3 regions of the Paenibacillus sp. FSL H8-0282 genome follow, and region 1 is predicted to be linked to each of the others. Evidence: riboswitches for the same ligand, from Rfam matches in the RefSeq annotation. Region 1 holds a riboswitch; each other region holds the start of a gene.
The links. A riboswitch is a leader RNA that binds a small molecule or an ion and turns the genes downstream of it on or off. The one in region 1 is predicted to bind thiamine pyrophosphate.
Positions count from the first base shown of each region.

Region 2: another riboswitch for thiamine pyrophosphate. It lies ahead of NST94_RS09180 (thiamine phosphate synthase); the one in region 1 lies ahead of NST94_RS12300 (ABC transporter ATP-binding protein).
Region 3: another riboswitch for thiamine pyrophosphate. It lies ahead of NST94_RS02110 (ABC transporter substrate-binding protein); the one in region 1 lies ahead of NST94_RS12300 (ABC transporter ATP-binding protein).

Region 1 is NZ_CP150146.1:2,828,196-2,838,313, forward strand. It holds gene asd (aspartate-semialdehyde dehydrogenase) at 258-1,343, shown strand; gene NST94_RS12260 (hypothetical protein) at 1,465-1,863, shown strand; gene NST94_RS12265 (DUF3934 family protein) at 1,980-2,162, shown strand; gene NST94_RS12270 (pseudouridine synthase) at 2,277-2,969, shown strand; gene thiE (thiamine phosphate synthase) at 2,950-3,606, opposite strand; gene thiD (bifunctional hydroxymethylpyrimidine kinase/phosphomethylpyrimidine kinase) at 3,596-4,426, opposite strand; gene thiM (hydroxyethylthiazole kinase) at 4,450-5,244, opposite strand; gene NST94_RS12290 (ABC transporter substrate-binding protein) at 5,286-6,323, opposite strand; gene NST94_RS12295 (ABC transporter permease) at 6,320-7,096, opposite strand; gene NST94_RS12300 (ABC transporter ATP-binding protein) at 7,077-7,772, opposite strand; TPP riboswitch at 7,971-8,074, opposite strand; gene NST94_RS12305 (amino acid ABC transporter substrate-binding protein) at 8,297-9,133, shown strand; gene NST94_RS12310 (amino acid ABC transporter permease) at 9,187-9,855, shown strand; gene NST94_RS12315 (amino acid ABC transporter ATP-binding protein) at 9,869-10,118, shown strand, end outside.
Region 2 is NZ_CP150146.1:2,143,084-2,153,201, reverse strand. It holds gene NST94_RS09215 (ATP-binding protein) at 1-1,132, opposite strand, end outside; gene NST94_RS09210 (VOC family protein) at 1,311-1,697, opposite strand; gene NST94_RS09205 (fumarate hydratase) at 1,856-3,415, opposite strand; gene yfbR (5'-deoxynucleotidase) at 3,518-4,123, shown strand; gene thiH (2-iminoacetate synthase ThiH) at 4,185-5,321, opposite strand; gene NST94_RS09190 (thiazole synthase) at 5,355-6,122, opposite strand; gene thiS (sulfur carrier protein ThiS) at 6,178-6,381, opposite strand; gene NST94_RS09180 (thiamine phosphate synthase) at 6,420-7,025, opposite strand; TPP riboswitch at 7,139-7,240, opposite strand; gene NST94_RS09175 (SDR family oxidoreductase) at 7,328-8,200, opposite strand; gene NST94_RS09170 (GDSL-type esterase/lipase family protein) at 8,296-10,118, opposite strand, start outside.
Region 3 is NZ_CP150146.1:474,907-485,024, forward strand. It holds gene NST94_RS02080 (WecB/TagA/CpsF family glycosyltransferase) at 1-352, shown strand, start outside; gene NST94_RS02085 (hypothetical protein) at 1,076-1,261, opposite strand; gene NST94_RS02090 (hypothetical protein) at 1,359-1,616, opposite strand; gene NST94_RS02095 (ABC transporter ATP-binding protein) at 1,845-2,678, opposite strand; gene NST94_RS02100 (ABC transporter permease) at 2,713-3,474, opposite strand; gene NST94_RS02105 (MTH1187 family thiamine-binding protein) at 3,471-3,764, opposite strand; gene NST94_RS02110 (ABC transporter substrate-binding protein) at 4,325-5,374, opposite strand; TPP riboswitch at 5,536-5,646, opposite strand; gene NST94_RS02115 (hypothetical protein) at 5,805-7,256, opposite strand; gene NST94_RS02120 (MFS transporter) at 7,329-8,549, opposite strand; gene NST94_RS02125 (pyridoxamine 5'-phosphate oxidase family protein) at 8,710-9,129, shown strand; gene NST94_RS02130 (response regulator transcription factor) at 9,249-9,923, shown strand; gene NST94_RS02135 (HAMP domain-containing sensor histidine kinase) at 9,920-10,118, shown strand, end outside.

The DNA of each region.
Region 1 (10,118 bases):
TTTCCATTATTTTTCGGGGAAATAGTTGTAGAGAATGCAGTTAAAGAGTTGTCTAAGCAGAAAATAGACTTATAATTGTACTGAGTGCAGCTATTTCCTTCATTAGTATTAGTGAAATTCAATATAATCCGCTAAAAATAAAATTTTTAATGTTATTTTGATGTTAACACTCGCCAAATGTTCCCGCGCCGTATATCATTAATTATCGGCCTATTATCCACAATAGGACAGTTAATCAAAAGGAAGTGTATTTTCTGATGTCAAGAAAGCTAAGAGCCGGCATAGTTGGCGGCACAGGTATGGTAGGACAACGTTTTATTGCCCTTCTAGAGAATCATCCTTGGTTTGAAGTAACTGCGATTGCTGCCAGTGCTAGATCTGCTGGAAAAACGTATGAAGAATCGGCCAAGGGCAGATGGAAGTTATCTACTCCAATGCCTGAGAACGTAAAGAATATTATGGTCCAAGATGCTTCTAAGGTAGAAGAAGTTGCTGCGGACGTGGATTTGATTTTTTGTGCTGTAGACATGAAAAAAGATGAGATTAAAGCGCTCGAAGAGGCTTATGCGCGCACCGGAACACCAGTAATCTCCAATAACTCAGCGCATCGCTGGACGCCTGACGTGCCTATGGTCATTCCTGAGATTAATCCGGAGCATCTTGAGGTTATTGCACAGCAAAGAAAACGTCTGGGAACAGAGACAGGTTTCATTGCGGTTAAACCTAACTGCTCCATTCAAAGTTATGTGCCTGCACTTCATGCGCTCAAAGACTTTAATCCTTCTAAAGTGGTGGTCACCACCTACCAAGCCATTTCTGGTGCAGGAAAGACTTTTGCAGATTGGCCAGAAATGCTGGACAACGTGATTCCTTATATCGGTGGCGAAGAAGAGAAAAGCGAGCAAGAGCCTTTGCGGATCTGGGGAAGCGTTGAAGAAGAGGGTATCGTAAAGAGTGAAGCGCCAACGATTACTTCGCAGTGTATCCGTGTGCCTGTAGCGGATGGACATATGGCTGCTGTATTTGTTTCTTTTGAGAAAAAACCGTCCAAAGAAGAGATTCTGAATCTCTGGAAGAGCTTTAAAGGACGTCCTCAGGAGCTTGAACTGCCTAGCGCACCTAAACAGTTCATTACCTATTTTGAAGAGGACAATCGTCCACAGACCAAGCTGGATCGTGATATTGAGAACGGAATGGGCGTATCGACGGGCAGACTCCGGGAAGATGCCCTCTATGATTACAAATTCGTAGGTCTCTCCCATAACACCCTGCGCGGAGCGGCTGGCGGTGCTGTGCTGATCGCTGAGCTTCTGAAAGCAGAAGGTTATATTCAACCGAAATAAGTCCATGCATGAGCTGCAAAGCTGATGTGAATAGACACCTCATCAAAGCTTAGTCTTTGGTGGGGTGTTTTTATTTTAATTTTGAATTTGGTAAAATAAGTTATGGAAGGAGAGGATGCCATTGAATAAATATTTATTAGCTTTTATATGGTTACCATTAATCCTGTTTACAAGCGGTTGTACATCGTCAGCTCAAGAGGAACAAGAGTATGGAGTGTCCTCTATAAATGCCGAAATTCCTATTCCGAAGAATGCCAAAGAAATCGAAGTGATAACAAATTCAAATAACCCTAATATAAAAATTGGAGCAAAGTACGAGTTGGATAATATAGGGGGAGAACAAGGTCTTTATCGGCCTGAGGGCTATTTTAATAAATTAAACGATGCTGGATGGATAGAGATGGAGGACAAGCGGTTAGGACATGTGCAATTTTTTGAAAAAAAGGACACCGTCATCGCCATCGAAATACATCAGGATACCTTTGATATTCATGAAATGAATAAAGATGCTAAATTCTAAACAGTGGCTAGTTAGATGAAGCATTTGTTATTACTTAAACAGAAAGGTTGAGAGTGTGGTAAGATAGGTAAAGTGTATAAACTATACGAATTCTGAATGACTGACGGAGTGATATGATGGGTGCAAAAAGTAAAGGTGGCGGCACAGGCAGAGGTACGGGGAGTAAAGGCTGGACACGCTGGAACAAAACAGCAAAACCAGTTAAACCTGCAAAAGGTGACCCAACGACGGGTCCAGGTGCTAAAGGTGCAGGTGGAAGCAAGGGCAGTAACGTGAAAAAAAGCGGAAGCACCAAATAGCTCCCTTAAACTGGGTTATTCCTGAAGGTTAACATCTGATTTTGATCGTTAAAATCAGGTGTTTTTTTATGACTAGAGGTAAGGTAAGTATATAGAATGAAAGTAGGATCAGCAGTGAGAATCGATAAATATATAAGCGAAACAGGCTTTTGTTCCAGAAGGGAAACCAAACGATTAATTGCAGCAGGTCGAATCGCTGTAAACGGTATTGTCTGTGAGGCGAACATTCTTATAGAGCCAGAGGATATCGTATGGATCGATGGGGAGCCGATAACAAGCAGTAAAGGGGAGCCAGTGTATCTCGCTTTGAATAAGCCGATAGGCATTACCTGTACAGCAGCCCCACATGTGGCTGGGAACATTATTGATTTTGTAGGGTATCCTTCACGGATCTTTGCGATTGGCAGATTAGACAAAAACTCGGAAGGCCTCATTTTGTTAACCAACGATGGAGAGATTGTAAATAAAATGATGCGTTCCGAGAATGGGCATGAAAAAGAATATGTAGTTCATGTAGACAAACCGGTTACGTCAGAATTCTTACAAGAGATGTCTAGCGGCGTGAACATTCTGGGAGTCACAACGAAACCTTGTGAGGTCTATCGGATCACAGAATGTCAGTTTAGAATTATCCTAACTCAAGGTCTTAATCTGCAAATACGCAGAATGTGCAAGGAGTTAGGATATAGAGTACTAAAGCTGGAGCGCATAAGAATTATGAATATTACATTAGACGGCTTGGAGCTGGGACAATGGCGGCATTTAAGCAGTGAAGAGCTGTATGAGCTTATGTCCCGCTTAAACTGACTTTGTCAACGAAGCCTCTGGCAGTTGTGGTAATATCTTCAGCTCCGGCAATCGCTGAGATAACAGAGATCCCATCCGCACCAGCTGTTAATACTGGTGCAACATTTTGCAGCGTGATTCCCCCAATGCCAACCAAAGGGATGGTAATGCCTTTATTTCTTAGTTCTTCAATCATCGCAGTGCCTTGAACAGCTTTGGCATCCTCCTTGGATGACGTAGGATAAATGGGACCCACGCCCAGATAGTCGGCTCCATCGGCAATCGCCTGCTGAGCTTCAGCGAAGGAGTGAGCGGATACACCAATGATTTTATTCTCTCCAAGTAGCTGGCGGATCGCCAATGCAGGGGTATCCTCCTGTCCTACATGAATTCCGTCCGCATCAAGTGCGATCGCTAAATCAATGTCGTCATTCACGATAAAGGGCACGCCATTGGCATGACAAATCTTTTGAAGTCGTCTGCCAAGATTAAGTCGTGCCTTATCGCTTAAGGATCCGGTACCCTTTTCACGGAATTGAAACATGGTTATGCCCCCAGCTACCGCTTCCTGCAGCACCTTAACGGGAGCTTTACGGCAATTTACGCTGCCCATTATGAAATAGACTTTTAATAGATCTCGCAGATGTTCACTGTTCATTCGTTGCACTGTTTATCCCCCGCAGTCTGTTTTGATAAGCAAAATGATTGGTTGGTCCATGCCCAGCCCCTATGCCCAACTCGTCCTCAATCGCCGCTTGTATAAATGCTTTGGCAGTTTGAATGGCCTCAGCTACGGATTTGCCTTTGGCTAGCTCGGCGGTGACCGCTGCTGAATAGGTGCAGCCTGTACCATGCGTATGTCTGGTCTGAATCCGGCTACTCTCCAATAAGGTATATTCCTGACCATCATATAGAAGATCGGTTACGGCTGTGGTTGAAGTATCATGTCCCCCTTTTAGCACTACATATTTGGAGCCCATTCCATGAATGATTTTGGCTGCTTTTTTGCGTTCTTCTATGGTGGAGATCGTCATCTTTGTGATCATTTCGGCTTCGGGAATATTGGGTGTCGTCACCAATGCTAAGGGCAGCAGATGGCTGATTAAGGATTGAACCGCCTCCTGCAGCAGCAGTGTGGACCCTCCTTTAGCGACCATCACAGGATCAATTACAAGATTAGACCAGCCGTAATACTTAATTTTATCTGCCACAATGCGGATGATGTCGCTGTTAAATAACATCCCGGTCTTTACGGCATCTGGTTGCAGGTCAAGTCCTATAGAATCAAGCTGCTGATTTATAGCTTCCAGAGTCACTGGATAAACCCCTTGGACACCCAGCGTATTCTGCGCTGTCACAGCTGTGAGGACGGACATCCCATAGACAGAAAGCTCTTGAAAGGTTTTTAGATCGGCCTGAATGCCAGCACCACCGCCGCTATCGGAGCCGGCAATGGTTAGAGCTTTGGATATAATCATCGAATTCACTCCTTTGAGGGTCATTAACTGAGCTGTTTGATGCTAGATCTTTCTAAGAAGACTTCTGGCGTGACCCATGTCAGTTGATTTAGAAACTCAACCTGAAAGCTTCCCGGTCCTCGACCAGTTGTTAGTTCAGCGGCGATTTCAGCGGCTACTCCATAGAAGGAGAGGGCTTCCACTGCGGCCTCCAACGAGGCACCACCACTTACCGCGAGAAATGCACCCACAACAGCACTGAGCAAGCAGCCAGTTCCTGTAACCTTCGTGAGAATAGGGTGACCGTTGCTGGCAATATAAGTGTTTTTTCCATTCGTGATCACATCGTCTTTTCCAGTTATGATGACCACACAGCTTAACTTCCTCGCAGCAGCTTCAGCCAAAAGGACTACATCGCCTTCACCTTCGCCAGCATCCACTCCTTTAATGGACCAACTCTCCCCAATCACATTAGCGACTTCAGCCACATTCCCCCGCAGTGCGGTGATTTGCATCTCATTCACTAGTTTTTGAGTGACAGCGGTCCGATAAGAAGTTGCGCCTGCACCTACCGGGTCAAGCACTAGGGGAACCCCGTGTTTATTAGCGGATTTACCAGCGAGCAACATAGATTGAATGGCGTAGTCATTGAGTGTGCCTATATTTAGAACTACAGCAGACGACATAGCGGCGATGTCGATCACTTCTTCGTGGGCATCCGCCATAAAGGGAGAGGCACCCAGCGCCAACAGACCGTTGGCTGAGAAATTGGCTACTACAATATTAGTGATGTTGTGGATCAAGGGGTTGGATTCCCGTACTTTGGCTAAGTAACTCATCATAATTCCTCCTCAAGCTTGTATGAATAACCAACTAAACGTTACAGATTGATAAAAGCTTCTTGTGCTTTAATATCTTCTGGTAGAAGATCGTTGGTGGATAACCACTGCTGAACCTTTTCCCAAGATGTCGGGTCTTGATAACCAAAAGTTTGATCGCCTGCATTCATCAGCGGCAGTAGAATTTCAAGACTTTTTTTCTCAATCTCCTTGTCGAGCGGTGAAGTTGCATCTTCATGTGCAATCAGTAAATCCAGGGCTTGTTCAGGATTCTGCTCCACAAATTCCTGTCCTTTTGTTATGGCATTTAGAAATTTTTTAAAGTAGGCTTCAGAATTTTGCAATCCTTGTTCGCTGGCCACCAGCACAAGCTCATAATAGTCAGGTACTCCGTAATCCGTTGGATTAAGCGAGGTGACCGGATGTCCCTCTTTTTCAAGGATCAGTTGTTCATGGTTGATGAATCCGCCCATTATTGCGTCCACTTGTCCTGTAGAGATCGCAGGGATAAGGTCAAAACCTACATCAATCAGCTTGGCGGATGAAGGATCGCCTCCATCACTCTGGATCATTGTCCGAATCATCGCTTCATAGAGCGGAATGGAGGAATAGCCGATTTGTTTTCCCACGAGCTCTTTGGGACTATGAATACTGCCTGCTTGAGGAACCATCAGATGATTCAGTGGATGCCGCACGATTGCTGCAATCGAACGTACAGGGATTTTCTCTCCGCGTGCCATAAGCACCTGAGGCTGATAACTGAGCGCTAGATCAATTTGATTTGCTGCTACAAGCTTTAGGGCGTCATTGCTGTCCGCAGGCATTTTGATCTCGACATCCAAACCTTCCTCTTGGAAAAATCCTTGCTGTTGCGCAGCGTATAGAAAGGAATGAACGGCATTGGGATACCAATCAAGCATAATCGTCAGCTTGTGTGACTGCTTATTATCGGTATTGGAGGAACCGGTTTGGGAGTTGTTATTTAGCTTGTCTGCCTTCCCGCAGCTGCTTAAGAGCAAAAGTGTGCATACTAGAAATACAGAAATAAGTCCTCGTTGTGGGGATTTTAAATGATTCATTGGTTAGATCCTCTTTTCTTTAAAAATAATTGTTCGAGTAAAGCTATCGCCAGAAAAAGCACAACACCAAGCGCGGACAGCAGAAATACAGCCGCGAACATTTCATCGCTCTGCATATTTCCGGCCATTCTGCGGCTGAAGTAACCGAGTCCTTTACTGCCGCCGAGCCATTCCCCGATAGTAGCTCCGATGACGCAGTATACAATGGACAGCTTTAAGCCAGAGAAAAAAGCAGGCAACGCCAGTGGAATTTGGGTTTTGACAAGCAGCTGCCAGCGGTTTGCACCAAATGTTAATAATAAGTCCTTGTAAGTCTGGCCACTTGTACGAAGTCCATCATATGTACTCACTACAACTGGAAAAAAAGCCGTCAAAAACACCACAGCCACTTTGCTCCACAGCGAATATCCGAACCACATAATAAAAATGGGCGATAGCGCAATTAATGGGACCGTCTGGCTAATGATAAGGAAGGGATAGATGGCCTTTTCTACGGGGCGAAACAGGAACATTCCAATACCCAGCAATACACCAAAAATCACAGAAAGGACAAAACCTACCAGTATCTCCTGCAACGTCGCTAATAAATGCTGTCCAAATAATAATTGCCTGTGCTCGATCAATGCGATGCCAATAGATGAAGGTGCAGGGAGAATAAAGGCTGGAATCAAGTGAAGGCGAACAGCTGACTCCCAGATTACAAGAATGAGCAGTACCAGAAGAAGGAAGGGACCATAGTTGTCTAGATGTTTTTTAAAAGGTATAGGTTGCATGCAATCTTCGCTCCAACTCTGCCCGTAGTGCTATAAACCGGGGTTCATAGTTCATCTTATAATGTCTTGGTTTTGGTAGATCGACAATGATCTCCTGTAATTCGCTGTGCGCACCGCCAGATAATAAATAAATCCGGTCACTGAGCAATAGTGCTTCTTCCAGATCATGAGTGATGAGCATAATCGTCTGATTCAGTTCACCCCATAACTCCAACAGCCAACGGTGTATCTCACGTTTGGTCATGGCATCGAGAGCGCCAAAGGGCTCATCCAGCAGCATAAGGCCACTTCCGCCTCCAGCCACTAAGGTGCGCAGAAATGCGACTCGCTGTTTCATTCCTCCCGAAAGTTCATGGGGATAAGCCTTCTCTACATCTGTTAAGCCGAAGCGGGCCAACATTTCCCGAATCTGAATGATTGTTTCCTGTTTACTAAATCTGGGCATGATCTCCCAGGGCAAAAGGCAGTTGTCGAGCACTGTTCTCCAAGGCAGCAATAAATCCTGCTGAGGCATATAAGCGATCTGACCTAAACGACTAGCGGTTGAGGGGAGCGTAGGGAGTTTTATTTTTCCATGAGTAGGTTCGAGTAAACCGGCAACCGTTTTGAAAAATGTGCTTTTCCCGCATCCGCTAGCACCTACTACGGAGACGAATTCCCCTTGCCTGATATCCATGGATAGTTTTGCGAATACAGGGGGTTGTTCAGTTTCCGGAAAAGAGTAGGTTAGGCCTTGAATAGATAAAATGGTCGTGATGATCTAACCTCCTAATATTTTTGTGGAGCGCCTAAACAAATAAAGACCCATCCATTTCCAGAGGAAATGAATGGGTCAAAAAGTTCATTCTGCATAATAACACTTAACATGCTTGATGAAAATTCTGCTCCACTTCCCTCCGCTGGTATGATCCAGATCAGGTTCCAAGGGTCCGGAGCTTGAAGCTCCGTCTCAGTCGGCCGACTCCCCTAGTGAAATAACAGGTCCATATTAATTTGTTTATAAATATACCATATCTTTCTGAGAAGTAAAGAGAGAAAGAAGTGAAGGATTAATCCAAGATTGGGTAAGATATAAGTAGAAATCTAGTTAATATTACAATTCCGATGTACATAATCGGAAAAAAGTATTGACGATCATGTGATGGCAGTGTACTATTCAATTTACCGGAAAAAAACCGGATAGAGAGAGGGGATTTAATAATGAAAAAATGGAGTTTAACTATTATATTGGCGTTAACCGTGGTCCTTGTAGCGGCTTGCGGCAATAATTCGAATACCAATACGGCTGCTGAACCAACAGCTGGAACGAATGGTGGAGCAGCATCTTCAGCGCAAAACAGTTTGGAGGCTGTGAAGGCCAGCGGCAAATTGCGGATAGGTACAGAAGGGACTTATGCACCTTTTACTTATCATGACACTGCGGGGAAATTGACGGGTTTTGACGTGGAAATTGCCGAAGAAGTAGCCAAACGTTTAGGTGTTGAAGCTGAATTTTTTGAAACTCAGTGGGATGGTATTTTTGCTGGGATGGATGCGAAACGGTTTGATGTCATTTTTAATGAAGTTTCCATTAACGAAGATCGCAAAGTGAAATATGATTTCTCTGAACCCTATATTGTATCCAAGGCAGTATTGATCGTGAGCGAAAACAATGAGGATATTAAGACCTTTGCTGATCTAAAGGGTAAAAAAGCCGGACAATCCCTGACCAGTAACTTATCCGACATCGCTCGTGAGAACGGTGCTGAAATCGTAGCTACGGACGGTTTCAATCAAGCGATGGACCTGCTGACTTCGGGACGTATTGATGCAACTGTGAATGATGGCTTGTCTTATCTGGATCTGAAAAAACAAAAACCAGATGCAAAAATTAAAGTGGTTGATGAGATTCCTGAAGGCTCACAAAGTGCCGCGGTATTCCTGAAAGGCAATGATGAGCTGGTGAATGCGGTCAGTGATGCGATTAAAGAGATGAAAAGTGATGGAACGTACTTGAAAATTTCCGAGAAATACTTTGGAGCTGACGTTTCAAAATAATACAAGGCTAGCAAGGCTAATTAAGCCTAGAAGCTAAAAAGGATGTCTGAATAATGGATGACCGCAAAATACAAATTTTCTTAGATACACTGCTACCCCTGCTTAAAGCCGGGGTGGCTTTTACCATTCCGTTGGCGCTACTTTCCTTTGTGCTTGGATTGATTTTGGCGATCCTAACCGCGTTGGCACGTCTTTCACCGTGGGTAATTCCGAAGCTAATCGCCCGTTTTTATGTATGGGTCATTCGGGGAACCCCGTTGTTAGTGCAGCTATTTATTATATTTTATGGTTTGCCGGCTGTTGGTATTGTACTCGACCCTTTCATTGCCGCCACCATTGGATTTACCCTTAGCGTAGGGGCTTACTCATCGGAAATCGTACGCGCTGCTATCCTGTCGATACATAAAGGCCAGTGGGAAGCTGCGTTCTCAGTCGGGATGACTCGTGGGCAGGCTCTGCGCCGCGTAATTCTGCCACAAGCTGCACGCGTTTCTGTACCGCCGTTATCCAATTCTTTTATTAGCTTGGTCAAAGATACATCGCTTGCAGCGATCATCACCTATACGGAGATGTTTAGAACTGCTCAGCAGGTAGCCTCTACCACTTATGAGCCTCTGCTGGTATACTCCGAAGCAGGATTGTTTTATTTAGTGTTCTGTTCTGTGCTGTCGGCGCTGCAAAATTACTTGGAGAAACGACTCGATCGTTACTCTGCGACCTAAAGGAGAGATACTTGTGATTGAAATCATTAATTTGCATAAATCCTTCGGCGCACTCCAAGTGTTAAAGGGTATTGATCTGAAAATGGAGCATGGAAAGGTACTTGTCATTATTGGGCCATCCGGCTCCGGAAAAACTACACTGCTGCGCTGTTTTAATCTGTTGGAAATCCCGGATCAAGGCAGCCTGTCACTCGGGGATATCACCATCAATTTTACAGATCATAAGAAAATTCCTCAGAATTCCGTATTAGCTCTTCGGCAGA
Region 2 (10,118 bases), 690 kb from region 1:
TCTTGAGTTCATGCGATACATTAGCTACAAATTCACTACGCATCCGCTCCAAACGGCGAATTTCCGTAACCTCTTGCAATAGGAAAAGCATACCTCTGTACGTACCATCCTGGATCATCGGAACCGCGTCCATCCGTACAATTCGCTCTCTTGGGTTATAAATACTTCGTTCTTCATGAATCGGCTCCCGGCTTAACACCCCTTCTTCAAGCAGACGGGTTAGCTCATAATGCCGTTTTAACTCTTTGTACGAATGACCCGCCATTTCACCGTTACTGACATCAAGCATTCGCTCTGAAGCCCGATTAAGCAGCGCAATCTCTTCTTCCGCATTGATCATTATGATGCCGCCAGTCATATTATCCAGCACGCTTTGCAGCAGATCCTCATTATCACGAATCGTCTTAAGCTGGTCTTGAAGACTGTCTGCCATCGCATTAATCGCTGTAGCCAGCTGTCCAACTTCATCTTTACGCTTCAAATGAACTCTGGCATCATAATCCAGATCGGTAATCCGCCGGGCGACTCTTGTGATTTGCTCCAGCGGGGAAGTCATGCTTGAAGCTACTTTATAGCTCACAATAGTTGCTGACAAGAACAAGATAATTAGACCTGCAGCCATGATCATCCAAGCATGCTTAAGACCTTGCGTTACAGCATCAAGTCCCATTGAGACCCGAATATAGCCGTCAAATCCCTGATCAGAAGTTACCTTTCCAGCCACATATAACATCTCATGCTTTAGAGTTTCGCTGTAACGGATTGCCCGTCCAGTTCCCTCTTTCGCAGCCCCTATCTCTTCTTCACGATTGGAGTGGTTGTCCATTTCCAAGGGGTTTTTCTCAGAATCGCCAATTACTTTACCCGACTTTGTAATAAACGTTATCCGAGAATCTAAAAGTTTAGAAATATGCTCCGCCTGTTCAGTGTAATACGGGATCGCATTTGAAGAATTCATATCTACAAATTCCAGTGTTCCTGAGAGCAAACTTATTTCCCGGGACATATTCTCTTCCAGAGCAGTTATATGGGAGCTCTTAAACAGATGAGCCATCGTAAATCCAGTACCAATCATGGAAATACCGATTAAGGCCATAAGTATAAACGTAAGACGAGCGCGAAACGGTTTCATCTGAAATTTGCCTCTCCCTTTATCATTGTATCTTTTATCCTAACTTCATTTTCTTCAAAATACCAGTACGACTATGACCGTGACATAAGCCCCCCAGAGTAGATTATATAAAAATAACAGCCCGAGTTGATTAACTCTGGACTGTTACTTTGTATTACTTTTGTAAAAACACATGAGTTTATTCTGTACGGGTGGCAAGAAACCACTGATTACCCTGACGGTCTCTAACCCCTGCTCCTCTTTCTCCATAGGATTTATCCAGTGGTTCTTCAATAATAGAAGCCCCGGCATCCAGGCACTTGCGGTAGGTCTCATCAACATTTCTTACATAAAGATGAATGGCAAGCTGTACCGGTGAATACTTTTCATTCGCTTCGGAAATCTCAATGATGGAATCACCGATTCTGACCTCGGCATGCCTAATCCTTCCCTCATCATTTCGCAGCATATCAATAATTTTGGCATCAAAGCAGTGCACAACAAAATCTATCAATTGGTCTGCATCTTCCGCAATAAAATACGGCGTAACGTTAAGAAACCCATTTCTAATATAATGTGGTGCCATTCATTGTCCTCCTTTAGACAGGTAAAAACGCCTTCGGCGTTCCTTAAGGATCATTTATAGTCTGGACATATAAATCCTTATAATTTGATTAAAACCCATGGAAAAGCCATTCAGAGAATCTGCCCTCCTCATGACTTATCCACCGGTTGTAACCCCATTTATTTAAACACTGGCTCCTTGAATTGAGTCAATTTAGCTGCAGAATCTTTTTCCACATCCGCATGCAGACTGTTGCCGTGAGCATCCATCGTCACAATCGCTGCAAAACCCTCCACATCGAGATGCCACATCGCCTCAGGAATACCAAATTCCATAAAATCAACAGCGTTGACCTTCTTAATGCACTCTGCATAATACTGGGCGGCTCCACCAATCGCATTGAGGTATACCCCGCCGTGCTCCTGTAACGCTTTTAACGTTTTTGGACCCATACCACCTTTTCCGATGACTGCACGGATTCCAAATTTTTTGATAATATCGCCTTGATAAGGCTCTTCACGAATGCTCGTAGTTGGGCCCGCAGCTTTTACATGCCAGCCTTCCTCATCTTTCATCATCACAGGACCACAATGATAAATCACAGCCCCTTCCAGATCTACCGGAGACTCATGATCCATTAAATATTTGTGCAAAGCATCACGGCCTGTATGCATTGCACCGGATAAAATAACCACGTCTCCAACACGCAGACTACGGATATCCTCTTCACTTACCGGCGTTGTAAGACGTACTTCCCGCGATTCAGAGGCTGGGCTGTTAGCTCCCTCAGCAATTACTGCTTCAGATTCATGTGCCCCTTCATCATCTACAGATATCCCTGTACCACTCTCATACAACCAATCCTCTATATTGCCTGTGGATGGATCAACCAGCACCCCTTGGCGGCGGAAGGCCCAACAGTTATAAGCAACGGATACGAAAAAGCTAGCTGGCAGACGATTCATTACGCCAACCTTACAGCCCAGCAGCGATACTTCACCACCAAAGCCCATCGTGCCAATTCCAAGCTTGTTAGCATTCTCCATAATATAGTCTTCCAGCTTACTAAGGTCTTCTATTGGATTAACATCCTCCACTTTGCGGAACAGCTGCTTCTTAGCCAGCTCGTAGCCAGTCGTACGGTCACCGCCGATACCCACGCCAATAAAACCGGCACTACAGCCCTGTCCCTGCGCCTGATATACCGCGTGTAAAATACATTTACGGATTCCGTCCAGATCCCGACCCGCTTTGCCGAGTCCTTCTAATTCTGCCGGGAGACTGTATTGAATATTTTTATTCTCGCAGCCTCCACCCTTCAGAATAAGTCTAACGTCTATTTTATCCTCTTCCCATTGTTCGAAATGAATGACTGGTGTGCCTGCACCCAAGTTATCTCCGCTATTCTCACCTGTTAATGAATCTACAGAATTGGGACGAAGTTTACCATTCTTGGTCGCTCGTACAATGGCATTATGAATATCTTTTTTCATCTCAATCTGATTGATTCCCACAGGGGTGTGAATGATAAATGTAGGCATTCCCGTATCCTGACAGATCGGAGACACTTGCTGCTCAGCCATTCCGATATTTTGCGCAATCGTGGTTAAAGCAAGACCGGACCGGGTAGCCCTGTCTTCCAGCGCGCGACCTTTTGCAACTGCCCGGCGTACATCTCCCGGCAAATTCGTGGAAGTTTCTACGATAAGGTTATAAATACTGTCTTCAAAATGCTGCATCTTCATTCAAGCTCCTCTCGGCAGTTCCAGGTTATCTAAAGTTTGATACAATTAGTATAATAATATCATACCTAGCACCGCATGAAAGGGGTTACTTTAAAATTGAGCTACCATTTTTCTGCCTATCTATATCGTCTTCAGTATATTCAGCGCTGGAGCTTGATGCGCAGCACCGCACCGGAGAACGTCGCTGAGCATTCTTTTCATGTTGCATTGCTCACACATATGCTCTGTTCCATCGGTAATGTTCATTTTGGACGTTCACTAAACGCGGAACGAGCAGCAACCCTAGCTCTGTTCCATGATGCCAGCGAAGTGTTCACAGGTGACATCGCCACGCCGGTAAAATACAACAATCCTCGCTTGCTCACCAGCTTCCGCGAAATGGAGAAAGTTGCGGCTGATCGCTTAACTGGAATGATTCCATCAGAGCTGAAAAGCATCTACACTCAGCTTATACGACCGGAAGACAGCCCTCCCGATTCGGAGGACATTCTGCTGCACAGCTATGTGAAAGCCGCTGATCGGCTGGATGCTTATTTGAAATGCGTATGGGAAGTTGCTGCAGGAAACCGAGAATTCGCCGCCGCGAAGGAGCAGACAGCAGCAAAACTTCGTGGGTTTGGCCTGCAGGAAGTGGATTATTTTCTGACTCATATGGCACCGAGTTTCGAAATGTCTCTCGATGAGCTCTCTGCCGGAAACTAAACACCCTCTATACAATAAAAAATGGACCTCCGCATAAATCTCGCAGGGGTCCATTTAGTAATTAATAATTGATAATACAAGCGTTCGTTGCTGATTCGGTCAGAATATCCCAGTCTTTAAAAATGGGCTGCAAACCCTTCGTATATAGCATTTCCGTAATCTCCTGCACACTACGGCCATCGGATATTTCGAATTGCGGAGTTCCCCCTGCATTAGTGTGACCGCCCACCTCAGTAGTGACCCCGGCTGACATCTTAGTTATTCCTAGATGAATTAAATGATCGCGTAGAGAGGCAGGCTCTCTTGTAGATAAAGTAATGCCCGAACGGGGTAAAAATAACCGGTATGCCAAAATAATCTGCACTAGCGATCGGTCGGTAACATCACACTCCGGGTTAAATTCCCCTAAATAAGGCCGAAACCGTGGAGGTGACAGACTGATCTCGCAATCTGGATACCGATCCTGCAAATAGCGGGCATGCATGGCACTTTGGAATGCCTCTTGCCGCCAATCATACATCCCGAGCAACGTACCAATATTCACAGAACGAAAACCTGCCTGACAGCCGCGTTCAGGTGCATCCAGGCGATTCCGGTAGTTTCTTTTAGGCCCTTTAACATGCAGCTTTCTGTAAGTCTCCTGGTGGTACACCTCTTGGTATAGTGTTAATCCATCCACCCCTGCTTGAAGAAGCTCTTTATATTCTGCAGTTAATAGAGGATTTATCTCAATACTGACGGAGGAAAAAAATTCTCTAAGTACAACTACACAATCCTTAATATATGAGACAGGATTCTCCCGGCGCGATTCACCAGTCAAAATGAGGATATGCCGCAGACCTGTAGCTGCAATCTTCTCAGCCTCCCTGCGGACCTCCTCCAAGGACAGCTTTTTGCGCGGAAAATCATAAATGGAGCTGAAGCTGCAGTAGGTACAATGATTCACACAAAAATCCGCAAGATACATCGGTGTGAACAGCTGCATCGAATAACCAAAATGTGCACGGGTCAGTCGCTGTGCAGCCAACGCCATCTCCTCTAGCAGCGGCGTTGCTGCCGGAGAAAGCAATGCCAGCAAATCATTTTCGTTCAGCTTGTCTTTTCCAAGCGCCCGCTTAACGTCATCCTCCCGGAACTCCTTCCACAGCTGCTCATAAGGATACTGCTCCAAGCGGGCCAGTGTGTCAAAAAAGCTCATGCTAATCTTCCCTCCTTTCGTGACCTATCAAATTCAGTTCAAAAATCCAGTCAACGGTGACGAAGCAAAAGCAACTTCTTCTACAGGACCCAGTCCTGCCAAATAAGCTTTGCGGCCAGCGGATATCGCCTCGCGGAACGCTTCCGCCATGACGAGCGGATTACGTGCCGTTGCGATAGCCGTATTAAGCAGAACAGCAGCGGCCCCCATCTCCATTGCTTCCGCCGCTTCCGAGGGCTTGCCAATCCCGGCGTCTACAATAATCGGCAAATTCACTTCTTCAATAAGAATACGCACAAGCTCCTTGGTGCGCAGGCCGCGATTCGTCCCGATCGGCGCACCAAGCGGCATCACAGCAGCAGCACCGGCATCTCTCAGACGTAAAGCAGCCGAAAGGTCCGGACTCATATAAGGCAATACTACAAAACCCTCCGCTGCTAAAATCTCTGTAGCTCGTATGGTCTCCAGATTATCTGGAAGCAGGTATTTCTGATCATTGATCACTTCGATCTTGACCCAGTTCCCCAGTCCCGCAGCTCTTGCTAATCTTGCAATACGGACTGCCTCTTCCGCTGTACGCGCTCCTGAGGTATTAGGCAGAAGAGTCATGTGGCCGGGAATGTGGTTCATGATATTTTCTGCTCCACCTTGCGGGTCCACTCGGCGAAGCGCTACAGTAATCACCTGAGAACCAGAGCTTGCGATCACTTCGGGGATCAACGTATTCCGGCTATATTTTCCGGTTCCGATAAATAATCTACTGGTTAATTCGATGCCGCCAATATGTAACGGGTCATGCATGAAATTACCTCCCTTTGGTTCTTATAAATTTCTCAAAATTCTATACCGCTCCATCTCAACCCCCACCAACAAAGTGCACCAGTTCCAAACGATCATCCTCGCTCAGAGCAGTACTTTCATAATTCTCCTTACTGACAATTTCTCCATTCAGCTCAATGATCATCAAACGACCCGACCACTCAGGAAGACTGATCAAATCAGCTATAGTTTGAATACCACCAGAACACTCTGCGGATTTCCCGTTAATCAACAGCTTCATTCTGAATCACCCCCTTCGCCCGTGCTGTTACCTCCAGGCTATGAATGAACCGCCTTATGAATAGCTTTGGCGGCCTCATAAGGATCATCCGCTCCGCAAATACCGGACATCACAGCAACTCCTGCCGCACCTTTCCTGATGATCTGCGCCGCATTAGCGGGGCTAATTCCGCCAATCGCAATTACAGGAATAGAGCTGGTCTTCACCGTTTCTGCAAGCAGCTCTAACCCACGTGCGGGCAGCCCTAACTTGCTATCCGAGGGAAATACATGACCAAACAAGCAATAATCAGCTCCCTGCTCTGAGGCATTCGCCGCTTCTTCCGGAGAATGAACCGATCTCCCCAGCCAAAGCTGAGGTGCAATTCGCCGGGCTGTAACCGGACTCAGACTGTGCCAGGCCAACTGAACCCCCGCGGCACCAGCTGCCAAGGCTACATCGATCCGGTCGTTGATTATCAGTTTGGTAGCGGGCATACCGGCAGCCAACAGCTTCTGTGCCGCAGCGAGCAGTTCGCATGCAGGACATTGCTTATCTCTCAGGTGAATATAATCGACCCATGTCTGCACCGTGACAGCTAGTTCAACAAAATGTCTCAGCTGTAGCTTGCCGTCTGATATTAGATGGATCTCAGCTTGCAACATCACGATCTCCTCTCTCACTTCCCTGTAGGTCAGTAAAAAACAAAAAAACTGCCCCCCGTAAGGAAGGCAGTCAGAATCTGTATATAGACGGCACTACAAATAGCCCGACAACAGAAATTCGTTCTCCACTTCCCTACGCTGGTCTTAACCAGATCAGGTTCAAAGGGTCCGGAAATCCATTCCGTCTCAGCCAATCGGCACCCCTAGTGACATAAATATACAATTTTAAAATGCTAACGTGGTTTATAGTAACATATTTTTTTATTGAAATACACCCATTTATTCACATTAGCTGTACTGATCTAACCGTTTACTACCTCGCCACCATTTACATGAATAACCTGTCCAGTCACATAACTGGAATCGTCAGAGGCCAGATATACATAGGCTGGTGCCAGCTCTTCTGGTTGTCCAGGCCGTTTCATAGGCTGTGTACCTCCAAACTCGCTAACCTGTTTTGCATCAAAGGTAGAGGGAATCAGCGGTGTCCAGATTGGACCTGGTGCAACACCGTTTACCCGTATGCCCTTCTCTGCCAGATTCGTGGACAAGGATCGTGTGAAGCTAAGAATAGCTCCTTTAGTTGATGAATAGTCCAGCAGCTGCGGGCTTCCGCGATAAGCGGTAATTGAAGTTGTATTTATAATGGTAGATCCTGCTTTTAAATGAGGCATAGCTGCTTTTGTTAAATAGAACATCGCAAATATATTCGTACGGAAAGTACGCTCAAGCTGCTCGGAAGTAATATCCTCGATCTTAGCTTGCGGATGTTGCTCTGCCGCGTTATTGATGAGAATATCAAGCTTTCCTAAGCCCTCCACCGTCTGTTTAATAAGATCCTTACAGAATTTCTCGTCACCGATATCACCTGGAATTAGGATACATTTGCGGCCTTCCTGCTCGACCTGACGTTTAGTTTCCTCTGCATCTGAGTGTTCATTAAGATATGAAATGACCACATCAGCGCCTTCTTTAGCAAAAAGCACAGCAACTGCACGCCCAATTCCGCTGTCTCCACCGGTAATTAACGCCGCCTTGTCTTGCAGTTTACCTGCTGATTTATAATTTGCCGGCTCGTATTTGGGCAGCGGCGTCATTTCACTCTCAATCCCTGGCTGATGATGCTGCTCCTGTGGGGGTAAGGTTTTTGTAGCTTGTTTATTGTTGCCTGACATCTTCCCTATCTCCTCTCGTTAAGCAAATTGATAGTTAACTGATCGTCTTAGGATGGCACAACTATGCACGTTTATACGCTGGGTTTGTCATTTTCTTAAATCGCTTTACGAATCTTACTTACCACAATGAAAGTAGAAATAAACAACCGTGAGAGATACACTGCTGTAAGTGGAGAGGAATTCACTGCATACAAATAGACACAGCATCGCTGCTGTGCCTTGAATTGTTCACCCTGACTATTTTGAGAAGAAACATGATTTTCTGCATTCACTTCATGTTCCAGCACCCACATAAAGTACAGAGCTTTGGCCGCTTTCTCCCGGGTCACTATAGCTTTAGGTTCTAGTTCTGTCCCATTGACCATTTCGCCTCTGGCAATCCCCACTTCAGATCTAATGAGTCCTAATTCATATGCACTTTTCACTTTTGAAATTAAATAAGGAGAAATGTCCGCTGTATCAACAAGCTGCGTCCAGGATACAAGAGGATAGTACATCGCACCTCTAGCTCCTGGCTCCAGATTCGAATCATAGCCAGGATCTCCTGGCACTACTGCTGTGCCGTTATAATCAGTCATGTACTTAGGTTTATTAGCAAACTTTATTTGGTAAACGTCATAGAGAATAGCACCCATCGTTTCACGTGACAGCTTACCTTTCGGATAATAGGCAAGATCTGATCTTTCCACTTTCATTAACTTAGAAATACTGCGTGTGAATTCAGCAACTGTCATCTCCGTATCCGGATTAAAATTCCCTTGACGGTCTTTGCCCATTACTCCCAGCTGGATTAATTTTTCAATTTGATTACGGTAATAAGCAGCTTCCCCAGTCGTCGTATCATTCGTTATTTCCGGAAAAATCTTACCCCAGTTCCCTGTTAGTGCCGCATGCTTAACGTTCCCTTTAAGGTAAGGAGTAATGGAGGCAGCAGTAGAATCGCCAGTAGCACCTTTCTCTACAAGCTCCGTGACAATCATCCGTGAAAATTGTTTGGAGAGCGCTTCTTTAAAATGAGTCCCATCGACTTTCTTTGAAGGATGCCCGTTAGCGTAACTTCCGTCATTTGTTTTGCCTGGCGTTTCTCCGGCTTCAATTGACATGAAGAGGGATGTTATTGCTTCTACACCGATCTCGTTATAATATTTCAGACTTTCCGAGTTAAGGTCAATAAGTGTAACTCCAGATTCATCTGCGACCCGTTTAAGAATATCTACAAACTTTCTTGATTTAAAAGAATTCTCATAGATATATCCCGGACTTGCATTCCCTTTAATTCTGGACATTGGCGTTACCAGTACTGGTATCATGCCCCGGGCTTGAATCGCAGGGAGATAAACTTCTTTAAGATAATTTTCATACATTGCTTCTGTCGAACCTTTGCCGTAACGTCTGAACTCATCTGCGCTCTCATCATTGTGTCCGAATTGAATAAACACATAATCTCCAATGCTGCCATTCAGTAAAATGTCGTTCAGTCGACCTTCTGTATAGGCATTTTTAAACGAGCGTCCCCCCATGGAATAGTTAGTTACACTCAATTTATGTTGATTAAACATACTGCCAATAATCTGGCCCCAACCACTCATTGGTGCTTCGTCGAAGGTGTAGGACTTGACCGTGGAATCTCCAAGTATAAATAAATTCGGAAGAGCTCCAGCCGCTCTATGCTGAGGCAAAATCGGTTCCAGTATGATCTCCTCAATCCCCACAGCTGTGTTCACTTTGTTCGGTTCGATCTCAATATCTATATGGTCACGGCCGTTTACATACGTATAAGTCCACTCTTTCCCTTTGGCTACAGCCGTATGCTTGACGGGTACAAGCTTTGCAGCGTCCCAATGTCCACTTTTCAACAAGCGGCTGGTCTGCATTCCTGATACTGACACGATCCCATCCTCTGCGTCAGAAGTCGTTT
Region 3 (10,118 bases), 2.4 Mb from region 1:
TGCAGGAAGACATAATGGTTTTCTTACCAAGGAAGAGGAGCCTGCCATTGTAGCAGAAATACAGCGCGCACAGCCAGATCTCCTGATCGTTGCGATGGGTGCGCCATACTCTGACAAATGGGTATATAAGCACAAACAGGAGCTTGCGCAGGTAAAAGTTGTTTTTGGCGTGGGCGGCAGCTTAGATGTAATAGCGGGAAAAGTTACTCCTGCACCAGCGCTATGGAAAAAACTCAATCTGGAGTGGTTGCATAGACTTTTGTTCGCTCCCGTTGCGAAGGGACAAAAGTCGCGATGGCGCAGACAGGCAGTGCTGCCCAAATTCGTGTTCCGAGCTATGATTAGGAAATGAAGAAAAGGCCTCGTTTATGGGGCCTTTTTTAGGTTCGATTGGTGGGAGAGGAGGAGGGGGCAGGTGTGAGAGTAGGAAGTAAGGAGTAGGAGTAAAAGTGAGTAGTGGGAGTATGTGTAAGAGTAATGAGTAGAATGTAAGTGCGACTATAGCTGTGACCTTTAAACAAATTAATAATAATAAACAACACCGATTCTGGTTGATGCCATAGTCTCGTATTTAATTCAAACTAAAAGCTAAAGAGGAACAATAAGGGCAAAAATGCCCCTGAGTCACTGGAATTCCGCCGAAGTGGGAAATAGAAGGCAAAAATGCCCTAGAATCGGTGTGATTCAGCCGAAGTGCCAAAACAAGGGCAAAAATGCCCTAGATCGGGTGCATTTCAGCCCGAAGTGGCAAAAGAAAGGCAAAAATGCCCTAGATCGGGTGCAATTCAGCCCGAAGTAGCAAAAGAAAGACAAAAATGCCCTAGAATCGGTGCGATTCAGCCTAAAGAGGCAAAAGAAAGGCAAAAATGCCCTAGATCGGGTGCATTTCAGCCCGAAGAGGCAAAAGAAAGGCAAAAATGCCCTTGAATCGTTGCATTTCAGCCCGAAGTAGCAAAAGAAAGGCAAAAATGCCCTAGATCGGGTGCAATTCAGCCTGAAGAGGCAAAAGAAAGGCAAAAATGCCCTAGATCGGGTGCATTTCAGCCCGAAGAGGCAAAAGAAAGGCAAAAATGCCCTAGATCGGGTGCAATTCAGCCCGACGAATCAAATCAGAGGTATAAATCCCGCAGAATGAGCCAAATCCGGCCCGACGAAGCAAATCAACGGTATAAATCCCGTAGAATGAGCCAAATCCGGTCCAACGAAACAAATCAACGGTATAAATCCCGTAGAATGAGCCGAATCTGGCCCAACGAAGCAATCAACGGTATAAATCCCGCAGAATGAGCCGAGTCCGGCCCAACGAAACAAATCAGCGGTATAAATCCCGTAGAATGAGCCGAATCTGGCACGACGAATCAAATCAGCGGTATAAATCCCGTAGAATGAGCCGAGTCCGGCCCAACGAAGCAATCAACGGTATAAATCCCGCAGAATGAGCCGAGTCCGGCCCAACGAATCAAATCAGCGGTATAAATCCCGCAGAATGAGCCAAATCCGGCCCGACGAAGTAAATCAACGGTATAAATCCCGTAGAATGAGCCGAGTCCGGCCCGAAGCAGCAAATCAACGGTATAAATCCCGTAGAATGAGCCAAATTCGGTCCAACGAAACAAATCAACGGTATAAATCCCGTAAATGTCCCCAACCCGCCCGGTTACTATCCATTACCAACAGGGAGTCGGTTTTCGCCGCACATTTAATGTGATCCCTACTATGATGAGTGAAATTTGTTTAATTGAGCAGATACATCCGCGTCAATTATAAATAGGGCAGGAGTTTATCGCTGCAAATAAAAAACTGACACCGCTATACCAGCGATATCAGTTTACAGAGCTTAGCGATTAAGCTAGCGGCTGCCTATTTTTAGCTTGTTCCTCTCGCATCCACTGTGACAACTGGCGTTTGAGCTTAAGGAACTCGGGAGAGTCCGTAATCTCATCACGGCGTGGCCGCGGAAACGGCACATCGACTGTATGCAGAATGGAGCCGGGGCGGCCGGAAAATACATAGATACGATTAGAGAGCAGCAACGCTTCTTCGATGTTGTGAGTAATGAACAGCACAGAGCGGCGATTCTCTTCCCACAGCTCAAGCAGCCAGCGCTGCATTTCACTGCGAGTTAGTGCATCGAGTGCGCTGAAAGGTTCATCCAGCAACATTAGCTCCTGGGGAGCGAGCAATGCTCTGAGAAAAGCTGCACGCTGCTGCATCCCGCCAGACAACATATGCGGATAAGCATGTTCGAACCCGCTTAACCCAACCTTGGCAAGCCACTGGCGCGCTTCCTCGCGGGCTCCATCCCGCAGTGCACCCTTGATCTCCCCAGCAAGCAGCACATTATCCTCAATTGTACGCCAAGGAAAAAGCGCAGGCTGCTGCGGCATATAACTAATTTCACCGCGTTGACCTGTAACGACCTTGCCGTTCATGCGGATCGTGCCTGCATCGGGTTTCACAAGGCCGCCAATCATATGGAATAAGGTGCTTTTTCCGCAGCCGGAAGGACCAACGATCGAAACGAATTCTTGTTGCTCTACCTTGAGAGAGACATTATTCAGAACGTTCATCTCACGGCGACGATGGGAAAAAGATTTGGAGATGCCGCTCACTTCAAGGGCGGGTGCCACGGTATGAGCTTCAGGAGAGCTTATGACTTCTGTTGTTCTGTGTTGCATTTGCGTCGCTTGAGACATACAGGCATCTTCCTTTCTATGAGTTACGGCGCGGCTTCCAGCGAACCAGCCATTTTTCCAGCAATGCAATAATAGCAAAGAGTACAAGACTTAAAAGCACAATAATAACAATAGCGACAAACATCCGATCCGTACGATATGCGGATTTCTGCAGGAGCATATAATAGCCAATACCTTTATCCGCACCAATCCATTCAGCGACCACGGCGCCCATAACCGCATAAGTAGCAGATATTTTTACGCCGGAAAATAGTGCCGGGATAGAAGAGGGCAGCTCCAGCTTGGTGAAGATTTGCCACTTGCTTGCGCCAGCCATTTTCATATAATTCATCATGACCTGATCACTTTGGGCCAGACCGCCCATCGCAGCGACAGCTACCGGGAAGAAACATACTAGTGTAATCAGCACGATTTTGGGCAAAAGACCAAAGCCGAACCAGATAATGAGCAGGGGTCCGAGCGCGATGGAGGGAACATTTTGACTCAGAATAATAAGTGGATAAAAAGCCCGTCTAGCCCAAGGCAAAAGATGCAAAAGCAAAGCAACGATCAGGCCTACCCCCGTACCAATGGGAAAACCAATTAAAGTGAGCCGCAGCGTAGCCATCGTATGAGCCCAAAGACCAGAAGCGTTACTGGTGGATTCACGGGCAATATCAGCAGGACTCGGCAGAATCCAGGATTCGATATGAAATACAGATACAGATAGCTGCCATACGGTTAAAAAGAAGACGACCGCCACAAGGGGCGGCCATATTAGCTTCCAGGTCGATCTCACGGCCGATATTTCTCCGTCAATTTATCCATGCTGATTCCGTTAGGATTATGAGCGATTTTGATCTGCGAAATTACGCTTGGACTGCCTGCTTCGATCAACGCCTCCTGCATCTGACGCACAACCTCCAGCAGCTCGCTAAGCTCACCTTCCATTGTGGTTTCCAGCGGATTCACCTGATGTTTAACACCGGATTTCTGAATGACCTCAATCGCTTTATCTACGTATGGGATGGAATCCTCATTGTTCGGAGTTTTTGGAATTACTTGAATGCTTAGTAGGGTGTTAGCCACAATAATCAATCCTTTCATTTTATAAGGTAAGTTCAATAAGCCAACTTTGATAACGAAGTAACTCAGGAAGCAAACTCGACATCGAATCTTGAACGAATTTGGGAAGTCCGGTACTCACGTAGCACATCACTACGCTCCGTTCCTCCTTCCTCAAGTAACGTCCAACCTTCTTGGTTCTGAAAGCCGACTTTTTGAACTCTTAAATTATAAGGTAAGTTCAAAAAGCCAACTTTGATAACGAAGTAATTCAGGAAGCAAACTCGACATCGAATCTTGAACGAACTTGGGAAGTCCGGTACTCACGTAGCACATCACTACGCTCCGTTCCTCCTTCCTCAAGTAACGTCCAACCTTCTTGGTTCTGAAAGCCGACTTTTTGAACTCTTAAATTATAAGGTAAGTTCAAAAAGCCAACTTTGATAACGAAGTAATTCAGGAAGCAAACTCGACATCGAATCTTGAACGAACTTGGGAAGTCCGGTACTCACGTAGCACATCACTACGCTCCGTTCCTCCTTCCTTAAGTAACGTCCAACCTTCTTGGTTCTGAAGTCCGCTCTCTACTCCGCCGGTAAAAAATCATTACTGAATGCACTAGCAGCATCCAGCGGTTTATCCAGCAACTTCAGATCGTACATCCAGTCGCCATAATTCTGCCAGACCTCGGTTTTTTGCTCGCCCCAGCGGGCAGCATCGTCCTTGTATTTTGGGCTAAGCCATTTTTGGCTAGCTAGGACAAGGTCGGCGTCCAGGTCAGGAACGGCCTTCGATAACATACCGGCAGCCTCTTCCGGATGATCTATGGCATATTGATAACCTTTTGATGTGGCTTTCATGAAGGCCTTCACCAGATCAGGATGATCTGCAATTTGCTTCTCACTCGTCGTCAGCACAGGCGTGTAATAATCGAGCTGCGGCGCATAATCCTTTAAGTACAGCATATCCAATGGCTCGCCACGCAACTCAGCCTCAACACCAGTCCAAGCGTAGAAAATCCAGGCGAAATCAATGTCACGTTTGACGGCGGTAAAATAATCAGCTTCACCGATACTGATCAGCTTCACCTTTTTCACATCGCCACCTTCAGGATCCATGATAGCTTTCATGGCTGCTTCTTCGGCCGGTGAGCCCCAGCCTCCGTAGGTTTTACCTTCGAAATCCTTTGGTGATTTAATATTGCGATCTACTGGAGCAGCGAATCCCGACGTATTATGCTGAATAATAGCTGCTATCGAGACAAGGGGCACGCCTTGTAGACGGGCTAGTGTTAATCCTTCTTGGGCGCTGATGCCAAATGCGGCTTCGCCAGAAGTAACCATAGTATCAGAACCCGCTGCGCCTGGCTGAACGATCTCGACGTCCAGACCTTCTTCAGCGTAGTAACCAAGATCCTTAGCTACGTATAGACCGGTATGATTCGTGTTCGGTGTCCAGTCGAGTGCGACTTTAACTTTGGTGAGCTCTTTTGGAGCATCCGTCCCAGCCGCAGCAGTTGGATCAGTAGCATTTGCTTTGTTTCCGGCTGTATTCCCATTGTTGCTGCCGCATCCGGCAATGGCAAGAATGAGTACACAGGTGAGGCACAACGTAAGTGCTTTTTTAAGGTGCATGTCTTCTTCTCTCCTTTAAGGTTACAAGAATCCCGTCTTCACAACATGAACCGTAAAGTGTAGTATGTACGTTTTTCTACATCTTTTAGTGATCTTACAAAAAAAGCGCCCCGAGTGATCGGGACGCTGGCTTGGCGCAAGGTTAGTTAAGGTCACAGGGACCAGAACCAATTGGCGATTCCTACGCTGGCATTATCCAGATCAGGTATAAGGGTCAGTATCTTGTGGGATACAATCTCAGCCGGCCAATTCCAGCACCCCTGGTTCTATGAAGTTAACGGGTATTTCTATGTGCAATATAAGTAAGCATAAGTTTTGTACCCATACTTTATATCTTATATTTCTCGCATACGGTGTATTATAGACGGCTGTACTCGGAATGTCTAGTAGTGCACTCCTGAATTTTTCCAATCAAGTAGTTTCTTTTTTGCTAGTCTAGATCTTTATATTTCTTGCGGTGACGCCGTTTAAGCTCACTAACCAGCGCCCCTAGCGTGAGGACAACGCTGATCAGAATCCCGCTCATGATCACGAAGAGGGCAAGAAATTCAAAGGGAGAATAACCAATCATTTTACTCCATTGAATCTTTCCATCCAGATCGTCAATGACCTGATTCATGCCGTAAATCCCGCTTACTACCGTAAATACAGTAAGAATCATCAGCAGATTATCCCGTCGCTTGGACTGAAACTTATCCTGATACTGAAACAGGTCATTTAAGGTTTCTTTCACTTCCTCGAACAAAGCGTCGTTTCCGTATACTTTACGCAGCTGAAGAAATATCTCCCGGCCCTGCGACTGGGAAATCAACTCCAAGAAGTAGAACTTTGCCGAGAACTTATTGATGGAGTAGATTAGATTGTCTATTTCCTCATAATCATGATTAATCCGAAGTCGGGAGTGCATATTGGCGAGCTTTAGCAGAACGATTTTGTGGAAAATATTGAGTAAAAATCCGTAATAATATTGCCCGTACATCTGGTTGGCTAGACTAACAGCAATCTCCTGTTCAGCGCGGGTCATGCAGCAAAAGGTTTGCTCATTCATCATATAATATGTGTCTGGACCCCAGCGATTATAGGAATGCTCATGACAATAGTTTGCAATATACGCTGGATCGCTGGCACTGGCATAGGGCTTTCCGTTCAGATTAATTCCATCAAGCTGTGAGGCGCGATAGCGTAGATTTACACTAATCTCATCAGAGCTTTCTTCATTCTGAAAGCCGTAAAAAGCTTGCACCTGCATTCTTTCATCTACGAAAAAAGGAAGGGTCTCGAAATAAGCCCCATTGATATCCGATTGATCCAGATATGGCTCCAGTCCATCCACCAAATTTCGGAAGACAAAATCCTCTACCATCTCATAGGTCTGTTCCCCGCAATGAATATAAGTGTAATCATCCTGTATGAAGGTATTCTCTAGCGCACGGAAACGATCCGCGAATTCTAGGGCAATACTAAAGGGAATTGAATCCCCCTCCAGCTGGACACGTATCGTCACGAATCCAAGCTGAAAAGGACATATGAATATATCCGTCGAGAGAATTTTGAAAAATATAGATTGCTGCGGAATCTCCAGAATGCAGTCGAGATTATTTACTCTGGAAAAACGGCGAAACGAGTCGGCATCCTTCCTGCGTGGAAAAAGGACATGTGCAGCAAACGGTAAATAGGTGCGCTCCATTCGTTCATGGGAAACACAGTAGCCATCTCCGTAATAGGCAGCTTCAAGCTCTTTATTATCCAGAAAAAAACGTGTGAAGCCGTCGTTCTGTAATTGCTGGATAAGCTGCTTAGAATCGCCCTTTTTTATAGAAAAGGGAAATATAAACTGCATGAGCGCAGTATGTAACAAAGGCTCAGTTGAAGACTCATTCATTCATCGTCCATCCTTGTGCTCAGAATATGCTTATAGATCACATTACCCTAAAAGGATAACGTTGATACTGTTCTAAATACGGGAACTCTTTCCTTTCACCGCTTGCATGGACTGGAACCTCCATGCGGCAATGCTTAGCAGAAACAAGAAGGCGGCAAAAGCGGCGAGTAATCCGGCTGTTTGTGCCACTTCTAAATGGTCCATAGACCAGCCCATAAACAGAGGTAGCAAAGCACCGCCAACACCTCCGGAAGCAATCATAATGCTGGGTGTTGACTCTTCGGTGCCAGGCAGCATTTTGCTGGAGAAGACTAAAGCAATGGAGAAAATACCGGACATAAACAGCCCCAGCAGCAGAATTACAATGAAAGCAGCCATTCGATTGTCAGTGAACGGAAAGAGTGTCAGCAGTAACAAGGTTAGTAAACAGCTGCTGAGAATGTACACGCGGTAAGATATTTTTTCGGCAATTACACCCGCAAACAATCTTCCTGTAGACATCGCCAGCCAAAAGAAAGTGACTGTCAGTGCTGCGGCAGACTCCGTCATCCCTAGCTTGGCAATAAAGATAGCCGGCATAAAGTTGACTAAACTCATCTCTGTGCCTACATAAAGAAAAAAGAAAACGATGAAGATCCCTAACAGAATCCATTGCTTACCTTTATACGGAAATTTTTTGTTAGAACGTGAGCTTGAGGATTGCGAATTGTCTGCTCCTTGGACAGAGGCACGTTCATCCAGCATTCGTTGTAGATTACCGAAGTGCCCTCTTGTCCAGAGGATAAGAGAAATTAAGGAGAAGGCAGCGACGATTAGAAAGGCCAATCTCCACGCTCCGGCAGCAATGAGCGGACTGGCGATAAGCGGCATCACGAGTGCGCCTATCCCGAATAGCACTTCAAGCCGGCTCATTGCAATAGCAGTTCCTTCGGTTACAGCACCAATAATAATGGTGCCGATAACAGCTTCGATCATCCCGAAACCAAAACCTGCGGCAACAGCGATAACATACATCCAGCCCCAAGGCGGTAGAAAGGCGTAGGCAATTTCTGCAACTAGTAGAAGACTGGTGGCAATGAGGATGCCTCCACGTTTTCCGAAGCGGCGATTAAGCAGGGGAGAGACCAACACACCTGCTAAAAAACCAGCGAATTGACTAAAGATTAATTCACCGCCAGCACTATAATTTTGATCATAATGTTGCAGTAGAACGGGCAGAATAGATCCCAGCACAACATGTGCCAGACCGATAACGAAGTAGGAAAGACAGCCGATCCAAATCAGTTTTTTCACGAAGTAAGCTCCTTATCTTGAAGTAGTTTATGAGGTAAGGTCGGATTCAATGTGAACCTGAAGGGTACATTATAATAAGCACCATTGTTATGATAAATCCAAACGGTGAGCTTGGATATATAAACTTTTGTTTACATGCTTGAAGGGAGAGATTTACGTAATGGATAACAAACAACTGGAGCAACTCATTATTAAGGCATTGGATGACAACAAGTTCGGTTCCTTTGGTACGATCGAAGAAGGAAATAAGCCGAAAGTACGTTATATGGCCATTTTCCATGAGGGTTTGAGAATTTATTTGGCTACAAATCGCAAAACTCATAAAGTGGAGGAGTTATCCGATAATCCGAATGCTTTTGTACTGCTTGGCTATGAGGCAGGCGGAAGCAAAGATGTGCTGGAGATTGAAGCAACTGCTACCGTCTCTAAGGATGAAGGCTTGCGCTCCAAGGTATGGAATAAAGAGCTGGAGCCATGGTTTACAGGACCTGATGATCCTAATTATGTAATTTTGGAGCTTACTCCAACACGTATTGAGTATGTAGGCAGCAATAAAGAGCATGGAGTATGGCAGCCGTAAGCTATAGCTTTGAATTGATCAAACAGCCCTCCTATCCCATATGGGGTAGGAGGGCTGTTTGATGTGTTATAATGACTTCAACTTTTTAGGTATTCATATCGGGGAGGAGCTAAAGCTACATGAGCGTTACTCTGTTATATATTGAAGATGATCGTGAAATTGGCAGTGTAGTGTCTGCTGATTTAAGCGAAAGAGGATATAGTGTCCGCTGGTTACGGAGCGGCGAAGGAGCAATGGAAGAAGCCGGCGCCTGCCAACTGGCTATTCTCGATGTTATGCTACCAGGTCTGGACGGGTTTACGATCGGGCAACGTTTGAAACGTTCTTACCCTAAGCTGCCCATTTTGATGCTTTCCGCCCGGACCTCTATTGATGATAAGCTGCAAGGTTTGGAGTTCGCAGATGATTATTTGACCAAGCCTTTTCATCCGGATGAATTGGCCGCTCGAATTGAGGTGCTGCTCCGAAGGAATGGGGCATCTGTTCAGGATTCGCTCACACTTAAACATCTAGTCGTATATGAAGGGGATAACCGCGTAATGAATGCTCAGACTCAGGAAGAAATCATGCTTACAGGTAAGCAATTTCAGATTTTTTCCTATTTGCTGCGTCATCTTAACCAAATTATGACGAAGGAGCAGATCTACGAGGCCGTGTGGGGTGAGGCTTATATCGAAGGGGATAAAACTCTGATGGTACATATTCGTTATTTGCGCGAAAAGCTGGAGCTTGATCCGGGTAATCCGGAAATTATCGAAACTGTCCGTGGGATCGGCTACCGGGTAAGAGCATGAGAGGATTAGAGCGCATTCGCAAGAAACGTAATTCCTCCTTGTTATCAGGGTATTTGCTAATTATCGTATCTGCACTGCTATTTATCCCTGTGGTCCTTCCGTTGTCTTTTGTTGGCTACAATATTCTTAACGAAGTGACCAAAGGTGCCCCGCCTGTAGATACATCCCTGTATTCGAATATTGCACCGCTGGAGA